DNA from 2 places in the Sporosarcina sp. FSL K6-1540 genome. Region 2 is predicted to be linked to the other one. Evidence: riboswitches for the same ligand, from Rfam matches in the RefSeq annotation. Region 2 holds a riboswitch; the other holds the start of a gene.

Region 1 (4,893 bases), 880 kb from region 2:
CAGCTGGTTGGACGGTGGGTCAATGAAGAACAGACGGAGATAATGGCAATGTGGGCATACGATAATAGGGCTCATTATGAAACAGTGGACGGTGGCATCCGGGCATCGGAAATGCATGTTGAAGCACAAAACTATCGGAAATCGTTAGCTCCATTGTTTATCTCTTCAAATGAAGATTTTTTCACTTCAACGGGAAATTACGGGCAATCCCCACAAATCGTAGCTGTTAGTGGTTACATTGTAAATGAGGAAGGACATGTATTACTTGTACGGAACAATCACCGAAATGATACATATGAAATGCCGGGTGGGCGACTTGAGCTTGGTGAAACCTTGAAAGAGGCGGTTAAACGGGAAGTACTAGAAGAAACAGGTATCCACGCAGAAATTGGTGATATGACAGGAGTTTATCAAGATATCACGTTAGGCGTCATCTGTATGGTTTTTCGTGGAAGAGCGATGTCAGGCGTACCAGCTGCACAACCTCCTGAAACGATTGACGTACAATTTGTTGACTTTGATAAAGAGCAAGTAGGAGACTGGATAAAACGCCCGCAATTTGCATCTAGTGTGGATGATGCTCGAAATAGCGATACGATTGTTTATGAAAGTTATGAAGTGAGACCGTATAGATTGATTGAGCGCTCATGAATAATCTTACTTGGGTTGGAAGTGAAAAGGACTTTGTCGATGAACGAGATGTACGATGGATTAATCGTGTAGCGGTTGGTAGATTTGGAGGTAATTCTTCAGCGGGACAAACCAAGAATGAAGATGGCTGCGTTATTTGGCAAAATGAGGATTGGGAATTAGCGGCTATTTTGGATGCACATAAAAGTGCTGAAAGTGCGGAACTTGTTGTACAAACACTCGGGCAGCATAAAGAAAAATTGGTGGAGATTTTAGATATGAAGGGTCCTCCACGATTTAAACGTTTGGAAATGAAGTTACTTGAAATTTTTCAATCTGAACAATTTTTGAATGAATGCAGATGTGCCATGGGAGAAACGGCTTGTCTTATCGTTGTCAGGAAAGCTAATTACGTTTGGTGGTTTTCGGTTGGAGATTGTTTAGTATATCTGTTCCATTCGGAATTAATTGCCCTAAATCAGTTTCAACTTAACCAAAGGCAATTCTTTGAATGGATTGGTCAAGTGAATACGTTTGAGCAAGCAGTACCATGCTACACGTCAGGGACAAGGGAAATGAGAAAAGGGAACAATCTTATTTTTTTGACGACTGATGGTTTAGTGGAATGCCCGGGGGAACCTTTTTTGGATCCGTCAGATCTCGTTGCCGTGCTGAATGAAAAAGAACTTGATAAAGGGATTTCGCAGTTATTGATGGAAATCGAAAGACAAAATGTACGAGACAGTACGACAATTATCGCATGGAATGTGGAAGTAGAAAAGGAAGGTAGCATCCCGAGCGATTATCTCGGATGAAGGAAAAATGACGGGAGGAATTAGATATGGAAGCATCTGAATTAATTGAAATCAAAACCCTTTATTATAACTTAATTCTTGCATGGAATAATCGCGATGCTAAGAGCATGGCTGATCAATTTACAGAGCAAGGCGAATTGATTGGATTTGACGGAAGTCAAGAAATTGGGCGAAATACTATTTTTGCACATTTAGAACCGATATTTGTAGATCATCCAACACCTCCATTTATCAATGTCGTTAAAGATGTGTACTTTCTGAGTGCTGAAGTTGCGATGTTGCGTGCAATCGTCGGGATGATACCTCCGGGCGGAACAGAACTTGACCCAAATTTGAATGCTCATCAAACACTGATTGCAGTAAAAGAAAAGGATGGATGGAAAATAAAACTTTTCCAAAATACACCGGCCCAATTTCACGGAAGATCTGACTTGGTCGAGCGGATGACCAAAGAATTGAAGCAAGTATCTGATGTAGGCTGAAAAAAGTGCCCCGCACCAAGATAATACCAGTGCGGGGAGTGTTTTAGTTACTGTTCATGACAAAGGTAATCATTTTCTCTTCTTTTCATTTGAGTTCATTCGTTCGCGTTTTGGTTTCAGGGAACGGAGTTCAGCAAACTCGCGGGCTATTTCTTCATTCATGTCGCCCGGTTTTATTTTTTGGTTTTTCGGCGTTTGTGGTAAAGACCGTGCATTATTTCCGCCAGTTTTATTGTCATCTCTTCCCATAGTAACAACTCCTTTCATTTTTTCAGTGCCACGTTAATATGGCTTTCTAAAGAAATATTATTCAGCAGTTTTCATGCTGAATTAATGTGGAAATTAAAATAAAAATGTTTCTTTTGATTATTATCGTCAAAAAAGACGGTTTACAATAGTAGTTTTAATAGTATAATAGTAAATAATTGAATATTCTTATCAAGAGAAGCTGAGGGATATGGCCCTGTGAAGCTTCAGCAACCTCTGACTTAGTCAGGAAGGTGCTACCTCCAACAAGATTTTTTCTTGAGAGATAAGAACAGAGTGCCCAAATTAAACCCTCTTTTCTTGTCTTATAGAAAAGAGGGTTTTTTATATTGAATCATTTGATTCAAACCAAAGTGAAAAGGGAGAGACGACACATGCCGATCAATGTACCGAAACAATTACCAGCAGGAGAACTATTGAAGAAGGAAAAAATATTTGTGATGGATGAAGAACGCGCAACGTCCCAAGATATACGGCCTATGAACATCGCCATTTTAAACTTAATGCCTGAAAAAGAAAGAACAGAGTTGCAGCTGCTACGTCTATTAGGGAATACACCGCTACAAGTAAATGTTACATTTTTGAACACAGCAACTCATGATTCTAAAAACGTTAGTAAAACGCATTTAAACGCATTTTATACAACATTTGAACATGTGAAACATCGTCGTTTCGATGGACTGATTATTACGGGTGCCCCGATTGAGCATTTAGAATTTGAAGACGTTAATTACTGGAAAGAAATAACGGAGATTATGGAATGGTCAAAAGAAAATGTAACCTCTGTTTTACATATTTGTTGGGGTGCCCAAGCAGCACTCTATCACCATTATGGAATCGGGAAATTTGAATTGCCGAAAAAATGCTCAGGCGTTTTTACGCATCGACTATCCGACCCAACGATTAATCTTGCACGTGGTTTTAATGACGAATTTAAAGCACCGCATTCACGTTATACATCCGTTTCAACTGAGGAAATAAAAAATGATCCCCGTCTACACTTGCTTGCTAAATCAGAGGATGCAGGGGCATTCATCGTCATTTCTAAAGATAATAAACATATTATGATCACAGGTCATTTGGAATACGATGCGGATACGTTGGCGGAGGAATATGCACGTGATTTGCAAAAAGGAGTCGGTATTGATATCCCGGAAAATTATTTTCCGAATGATGATCCAAGCAAAGAGCCGTTGAATACATGGCGTTCCCATACGCATCTACTCTTCTCCAACTGGCTAAATTATTATGTGTATCAAGAAACACCTTATGAATGGGAATAACTAGTTAATGACAAATGTATCAATTAAACCACGTCTGTAGATTAACCATTTATTTGCATAAAATACTGGTGAGTAGGGCTTGATGACCTTCATTTTCACTGCATTATTTTCGGCCCGCTTTCGACTAACTATTCATGACAGATTTACTGAGGGGTCCGAGTGTGGCTAGAAGTGACTCCGTCACTTCTAGCCACACTCTTTTTAGTAATACTATTGCGAATAGTTGCCTGTCGCGTTCCTACACTATTCAAGTGGAAAATGCAGTTGTTTTGGAAGAATAGAATAGATGACATTCTATGAAGGGTGTAAGTGCCCGAAGATGCAATTTCGGGCACTCTTAGACGATGTACAATGCGATCCTTTCTTACTTTTAGCAAAGATTATACATCTAATCATGTGATACCTTATAGCAAGTGCCACTTCTTTACTAAAAAAAGAAAAAACCATATAGAAAGCTTCAGCCGCCAAAATTGCATCTTTGGCGGCTTTTCTCCGACTTGGATGTCAGCTATTCTTTCATCAAAAAAAGCATAAGCACTACAAGTACTTTTGCATCCAGACATCCCGCTAATTGAATAGAAGTCATTCAATCCGAAGCAATCCAAAAATGCAACTATACAAGTAGCGCCCGGAAGGTAATTATGTTATTCACTGGTTAGTTTTGGTTAATCAACAGGTCTGCAATTAACCAAACCAGAAAATGACTGCTTACTATTTTGCAAAAAACTCTAGATTCCTGGCGTATAGGTGCTTTTTTAAAGAAAGTGGTTACTCATCAGACGTGACTCAATGACCCTTTTGTCGTGAATTGCATAAGCTAATACGACGAGGGGGTAAGTGAGATGGGGTTGTTTATTAACAAAAATGGGCACCCGGATGTTTTTAAAAATAATGCAGACATTTTAGGGAGGAACCAAGAACACTATAAAATAGATCCGATAGCGGAATGGATGAAGGAACATAGGGAAGCGTCTCATTCGGTTGGTGAACAGTTCAATATCATGGAAACCTTACTAAAGCAACAGAAAAACACACAATCCAATCAATTGAAATCAATCCATAATCGTTTGAATGAAATCAAGGAAAGTGATTTCCGACATGAAAAGTTTGGAAAAGATGTTATGAAGTCGTTAAAAAAAGTAGAAACTAAAAACGAAATGTTACAACGTACGTTGATACATGAGCGAATAATGAATCGAGAATTCATCGGGAAAGTGAATGAGGTCAGCCAGTCAAATGAAGAAATTGTCAATAGTATAGAAATGCTGACTTCTGCAAATGAGGAAATTGTAGTCAAAATGAATGAACAATTAGATTATCAAAAGCTGTTGTCAGAGCAAATGTTGAAACAAGAAGATATACAAAAAGACGTGATCAGCAGGCTGGACAACCAAGAAGGATTGCTAGGGAAAGTGA
Region 2 (4,893 bases):
TTGGCTTAAGGTTGCTCAGAAGAAATAAGTTCATAAAGGAAGTTTGTCAATGCAAGAGACTAACATTACGAGAATAGAATTAGACGGTAGAGAACTAATACTTATTGGAACTGCCCATGTTTCCAAGCAAAGTGCAGAACAAGTAAAAGAGGTAATCGACAAGGAAAGACCCGATTCAGTATGCATTGAATTGGATGAACAAAGGTTTCAATCTATAATGGATAGTAATAAGTGGAAAGAAACGGATATTTTCAAGGTGATTAAAGAGAAGAAAGCTACATTGCTCTTAATGAATCTGGCAATATCCTCCTTTCAAAATCGTTTGGCAAAGCAATTTGATATTAAACCTGGACAGGAAATGATTCAGGGGATTGAATCAGCAAAAGAAGTCGGTGCAAATTTGGTGCTGGCTGACCGTAATATCCAAATTACTTTTTCCCGAATTTGGGGGAATATTGGACTTAAGGGGAAAAGTCAGCTTCTGATGTCGGTTTTTTATAGTATCTTCAGCAAAGAGACGATTTCTGAAGAAGAATTGGAGAAAATGAAATCAAAGGACACGCTAAATGCCGTTCTAACTGACTTTACGGAATCATTTCCAAGGTTAAAGACGCCCTTAATCGATGAGAGAGACCAGTATTTAGCACAGAAAATCAAAGATGCACCAGGTAAAAAGGTCGTTGCAGTCATTGGTGCAGCACATGTTCCAGGGATTACAAAAGAAATCTATAATGACCATGATTTAGTCGCATTAGCGCAAACACCACCAAAATCAAAAATCCCAAAAATTATCGGATGGGCAATTCCGATTCTTCTATTATCAATTATCGCCTACACCTTTATCGCAAATCCATCTGCCGGTTTCGATCAAGCGTTAAGCTGGGTCTTATGGACAGGTAGCCTGTCAGCTATTGGTGCTGCGGTGGCTCTTGGACACCCGCTGGCCATTTTAGCGGCCTTTGTATCAGCCCCTATTACTACCTTGCATCCACTGATAGCGGCCGGTTGGGTTTCAGGAATTGTTCAAGCATTTTTTCGCCGCCCAAGTGTTGGTGACTTTGAAACGCTTTCTGCAGATGTTTTTACGATTAAAGGTTTTTGGGCAAATAAGGTGACACGGGTCTTGTTGGTAATCGTTTTGACTAACTTGGGAGGAACGTTGGGGACCTTCTTAGGCGGAGCCGACGTTATCCGTGTATTCTTTGAAAACTTAAAGTGAAATCAATTGATCAGCATTTTCTTTTAAACGTTTTATAGTAATAATGGGGTGGGGATCGGATGAATCGAATCAGTTTTTGCTTGTTAGTGATTTTGACGACTGGACTAATGGGTTCTTCTTTTACAATAGGGAAGTTAGGGTTAGCCTATTCATCTCCACTCCTATTAGTCGCTCTGCGTTTTACGCTTGCAGGGATTATTATGGCAACTATCGTTAAAATCTTAAACAAGCCACATCCAGTAAAAGCAATCGACTGGGTGTGGCTTGTTCTAATTGGACTTTTCCAAACAGCTTTTGTGATGGGCTGTATATTTATGGCACTGCGTACAATCACTTCTGGAGAGACGTCTATCCTAACGTTTATGAATCCTTTACTCGTTGTCGTTTTTGGGACGCTTTTTTTAAAATCGCGTTACCATATTCAGCAATGGATAGGTGTACTGTTAGGTTTTATCGGGGTTTTTCTCACGTTAGGTTCACATCTTGACTTTAAAGTCGGTACCATATTAGGGCTTTTGTCGGCTGTTTCATGGGCGATTGCTACGCTATTGATAAAAATACATGGTTTCAAATTTGATACGTATGTAATGACAGCCTATCAAATGCTTTTTGGTGGATTAATTCTCTTTCTGGGAAGCTTACTACTGGAAGAGACTTTCTTTAAAATGACTACTCAATCTATCCTGATTTTGTTATGGCTTACCATTGCAGCCTCAATTATTCAGTTTTCTATTTGGTTTTATCTTCTCCAAAGAGGTAATCAAGAACGAACTAGTGCATTCCTTTTTTTAGCGCCATTCTTCGGTGTACTCACAGGATGGTTTTTACTCCATGAAAGACTAACCTGGTCTATCCTTTTTGGTGGATTACTAATATTTGCAGGAATCTTTCTTGTTAATTGGAAAAATAATTATGAAAAGGAAATAGAGAAAACCGATGAGAACAACGAAAGGTTAAGTGAGAGTTAACTAACATGTTTCCTAGCGCACTGAAAAGTAGTTTAAAGTGCCTATTATATGTGCAAGAAGATCGCCTTTAATTCCAACTAAACTGATATGATTGAAAATAAATTCTGATAAGTCATTGACTTTGAATTTTCGATAATGTAGTATTGGTCTCAACTTAATAGTTTATATCTTATCTAGAGAGGTTGAGGGACTGGCCCGATGAAACCTCGGCAACAGACTGTTTAGTACTGTGCCAATTCCAGTAAACGAAAGTTTAGCAGATAAGAGGAGTAATATGTGTTCGATTCTATTAACCTCTTCTTGCTCTATTTAGAAGTGGTTTTTTTATTTCTTTACTGTAAAGGTTGTAAGTCATTTATCATTTTAACAATTTCATACATGCTAATTAGACAACTAAAGGCAACTTTCTAATCGATTATTTGAATCGGAAAAAGGTGTCTTTTTTGTATATAAAAATTAAACTGAAACAAATGATTTAGGGGGGCAAACAATGACAGAGTCTACAAATATCGTTTGGCATGAATCAGAGGTAACAAAAAAAAATCGTCAAGAACTAAAGGGCCATAAGAGTGCTATTCTTTGGTTCACTGGGCTATCAGGGTCAGGGAAATCAACAGTTTCAGTAGCGCTAGAAACAGAGTTACACGCGAAAGGCATTCATACTTATCGACTGGATGGAGATAATGTCCGGCACGGTTTAAATAAGAATCTAGGGTTTAGTCCAAATGATCGGACGGAAAATATTCGCAGAATCGGTGAAGTTTCAAAACTAATGGTCGACGCTGGCTTATTCACATTGACAGCATTCATATCGCCTTATCAGGAAGATCGAGATCAGGTGCGAGAAATTGTCAAATCCGATGAGTTTATCGAAATATACGTTAAGGCAAGTTTAGAAACTTGTGAAGAACGGGATCCGAAGGGGCTTTATAAGAAAGCAAGATTGGGTGAAATTAAAGGCTTTACAGGAATTGATGCTCCTTATGAAGAACCTGTTAACCCGGAAATAATCATTGATACCAATCAATTAAATATTGTAGAGTCTGTCAAAGTCATCGTTTCTTATTTAAAAGAAAATAACTATATCTAAAAAAATTACAAAATGCGTAACATATTGGGGTTTTAGGAATAGAATGTATTTAAACCTACTTGACACATAGGATTAATAAAGTTAGTATAAACGCTAATCACATGCCGACTGGAAATCCAGAAGCTAATGGACAATCGTGAACATACGAACAATTCGCTGACTAAAAAATTAGAGGCGACTTTAATCAATAGTAGATTAAAGTCGCCTTTTTTAAAAAAAGATAATGTAATAGAGTTATTGAGTTTAGAGGGGGGATTAGTATGGCGAAGTTGACGTACAAATCTTGGGCTGAGACTAGTGAAGTTTTTCCAATCGATGACGAGTCAAAAGGTGCGTTAAACGTCTTGCGATGGGCTTACGGAGAATACGACGATGAACTTGTATATGCGTGTAGTTTTGGGGTTGAAGGTATCGTAATGATAGATTTAATCTCGCAAATAAAACCAACTGCTAAAGTGGTCTTTCTCGAAACCGGATTTCATTTTCAAGAAACGCATACCTTAATCGATGAAGTAAAGAAACGTTATCCAAAGCTTGTAATTGAAATGAAGACTCCCGGCTTAACGGTTGAGGAACAAGCTGACAAGTATGGCGATCGACTATGGGAAAGACAGCCGGATCGTTGTTGTCATATGAGGAAAGTAATTCCACTCCGTGAAGCAATGAGCGGTACGACCGCTTGGTTATCAGGACTTAGGCGTGAACAATCACCATCAAGAAGTCAGACAAACTTTGTGAACAAAGATGAAACCTTTCAATCGGTTAAAATTTGCCCGCTGATTCATTGGACGTGGATTGATATTTGGGATTATGTAAAAAAACATAATTTGCCATATAATCCACTCCATGACCAAGGCTATCCCAGTATCGGTTGTTCACACTGCACATTCAAAGGGGATACAACGACGGGGTCGAGGTCAGGGCGCTGGGCAAATCAGGCGAAGACAGAGTGTGGCTTGCATAATGCTAACGAAAATGGGGGAATTTAAATGAGTTTGAGTCAACCGCATGGTGGTACATTAATTAATCGCTGGAATCCTGGTTTTCAATACGAAGGAATAACTGAAACAGTTGAATTAGACGAAATTGCTAGTAGTGACTTGGATTTGATTGGTACGGGTGCTTATAGCCCTTTAAGTGGATTTCTTACAGAAGTAGACTACAATTCTGTTGTTACAACAATGAGATTATCTACTGGAGTACCTTGGACAATTCCGATTACATTGCCAACGACAGAGGTGAACGCACAAGGTATCGCTGTTGGGAAATTTGTGAAATTGGTGAGAGATGGAGTTGTCTATGGTGTTCTCGAAGTATCGGATATTTTCACACCAGATAAGGAAAAAGAAGCTAAACTAGTCTATCAAACGACAGACCGTGAGCACCCAGGCGTCAAGAAGTTGTTTGAGCGCCCTAATGTCTACCTGGGTGGAACCATCACACTGATTCAGCGAAGGCCGCTGAATGAGTTTTCGGAGTACCTATATGACCCGATTGAAACAAGAGGGAAATTCCAAGAGCTAGGCTGGGAAACAGTCGTCGGTTTCCAAACGAGAAACCCAGTTCATAGGGCACATGAATATATTCAAAAGACTGCATTGGAAATTGTAGATGGA

What was found. Region 2 has a riboswitch for S-adenosylmethionine ahead of cysC (adenylyl-sulfate kinase). Riboswitches for the same ligand answer to the same signal wherever they lie in the genome.
Region 1: linked by a shared signal. The riboswitch ahead of metA (homoserine O-succinyltransferase) and the one ahead of cysC (adenylyl-sulfate kinase) in region 2 are both predicted to bind S-adenosylmethionine.

What each region holds. Positions count from the first base shown of each region.
Region 1 is NZ_CP152018.1:2,948,078-2,952,970, forward strand. It holds gene MKY15_RS13945 (NUDIX hydrolase) at 1-651, shown strand, start outside; gene MKY15_RS13950 (protein phosphatase 2C domain-containing protein) at 648-1,445, shown strand; gene MKY15_RS13955 (SgcJ/EcaC family oxidoreductase) at 1,472-1,927, shown strand; gene MKY15_RS13960 (hypothetical protein) at 1,997-2,176, opposite strand; SAM riboswitch class I at 2,360-2,466, shown strand; gene metA (homoserine O-succinyltransferase) at 2,569-3,477, shown strand; gene MKY15_RS13970 (hypothetical protein) at 4,320-4,893, shown strand, end outside.
Region 2 is NZ_CP152018.1:3,831,570-3,836,462, forward strand. It holds gene MKY15_RS17975 (TraB/GumN family protein) at 50-1,219, shown strand; gene MKY15_RS17980 (DMT family transporter) at 1,279-2,187, shown strand; SAM riboswitch class I at 2,354-2,454, shown strand; gene cysC (adenylyl-sulfate kinase) at 2,678-3,277, shown strand; gene MKY15_RS17990 (phosphoadenylyl-sulfate reductase) at 3,538-4,266, shown strand; gene sat (sulfate adenylyltransferase) at 4,267-4,893, shown strand, end outside.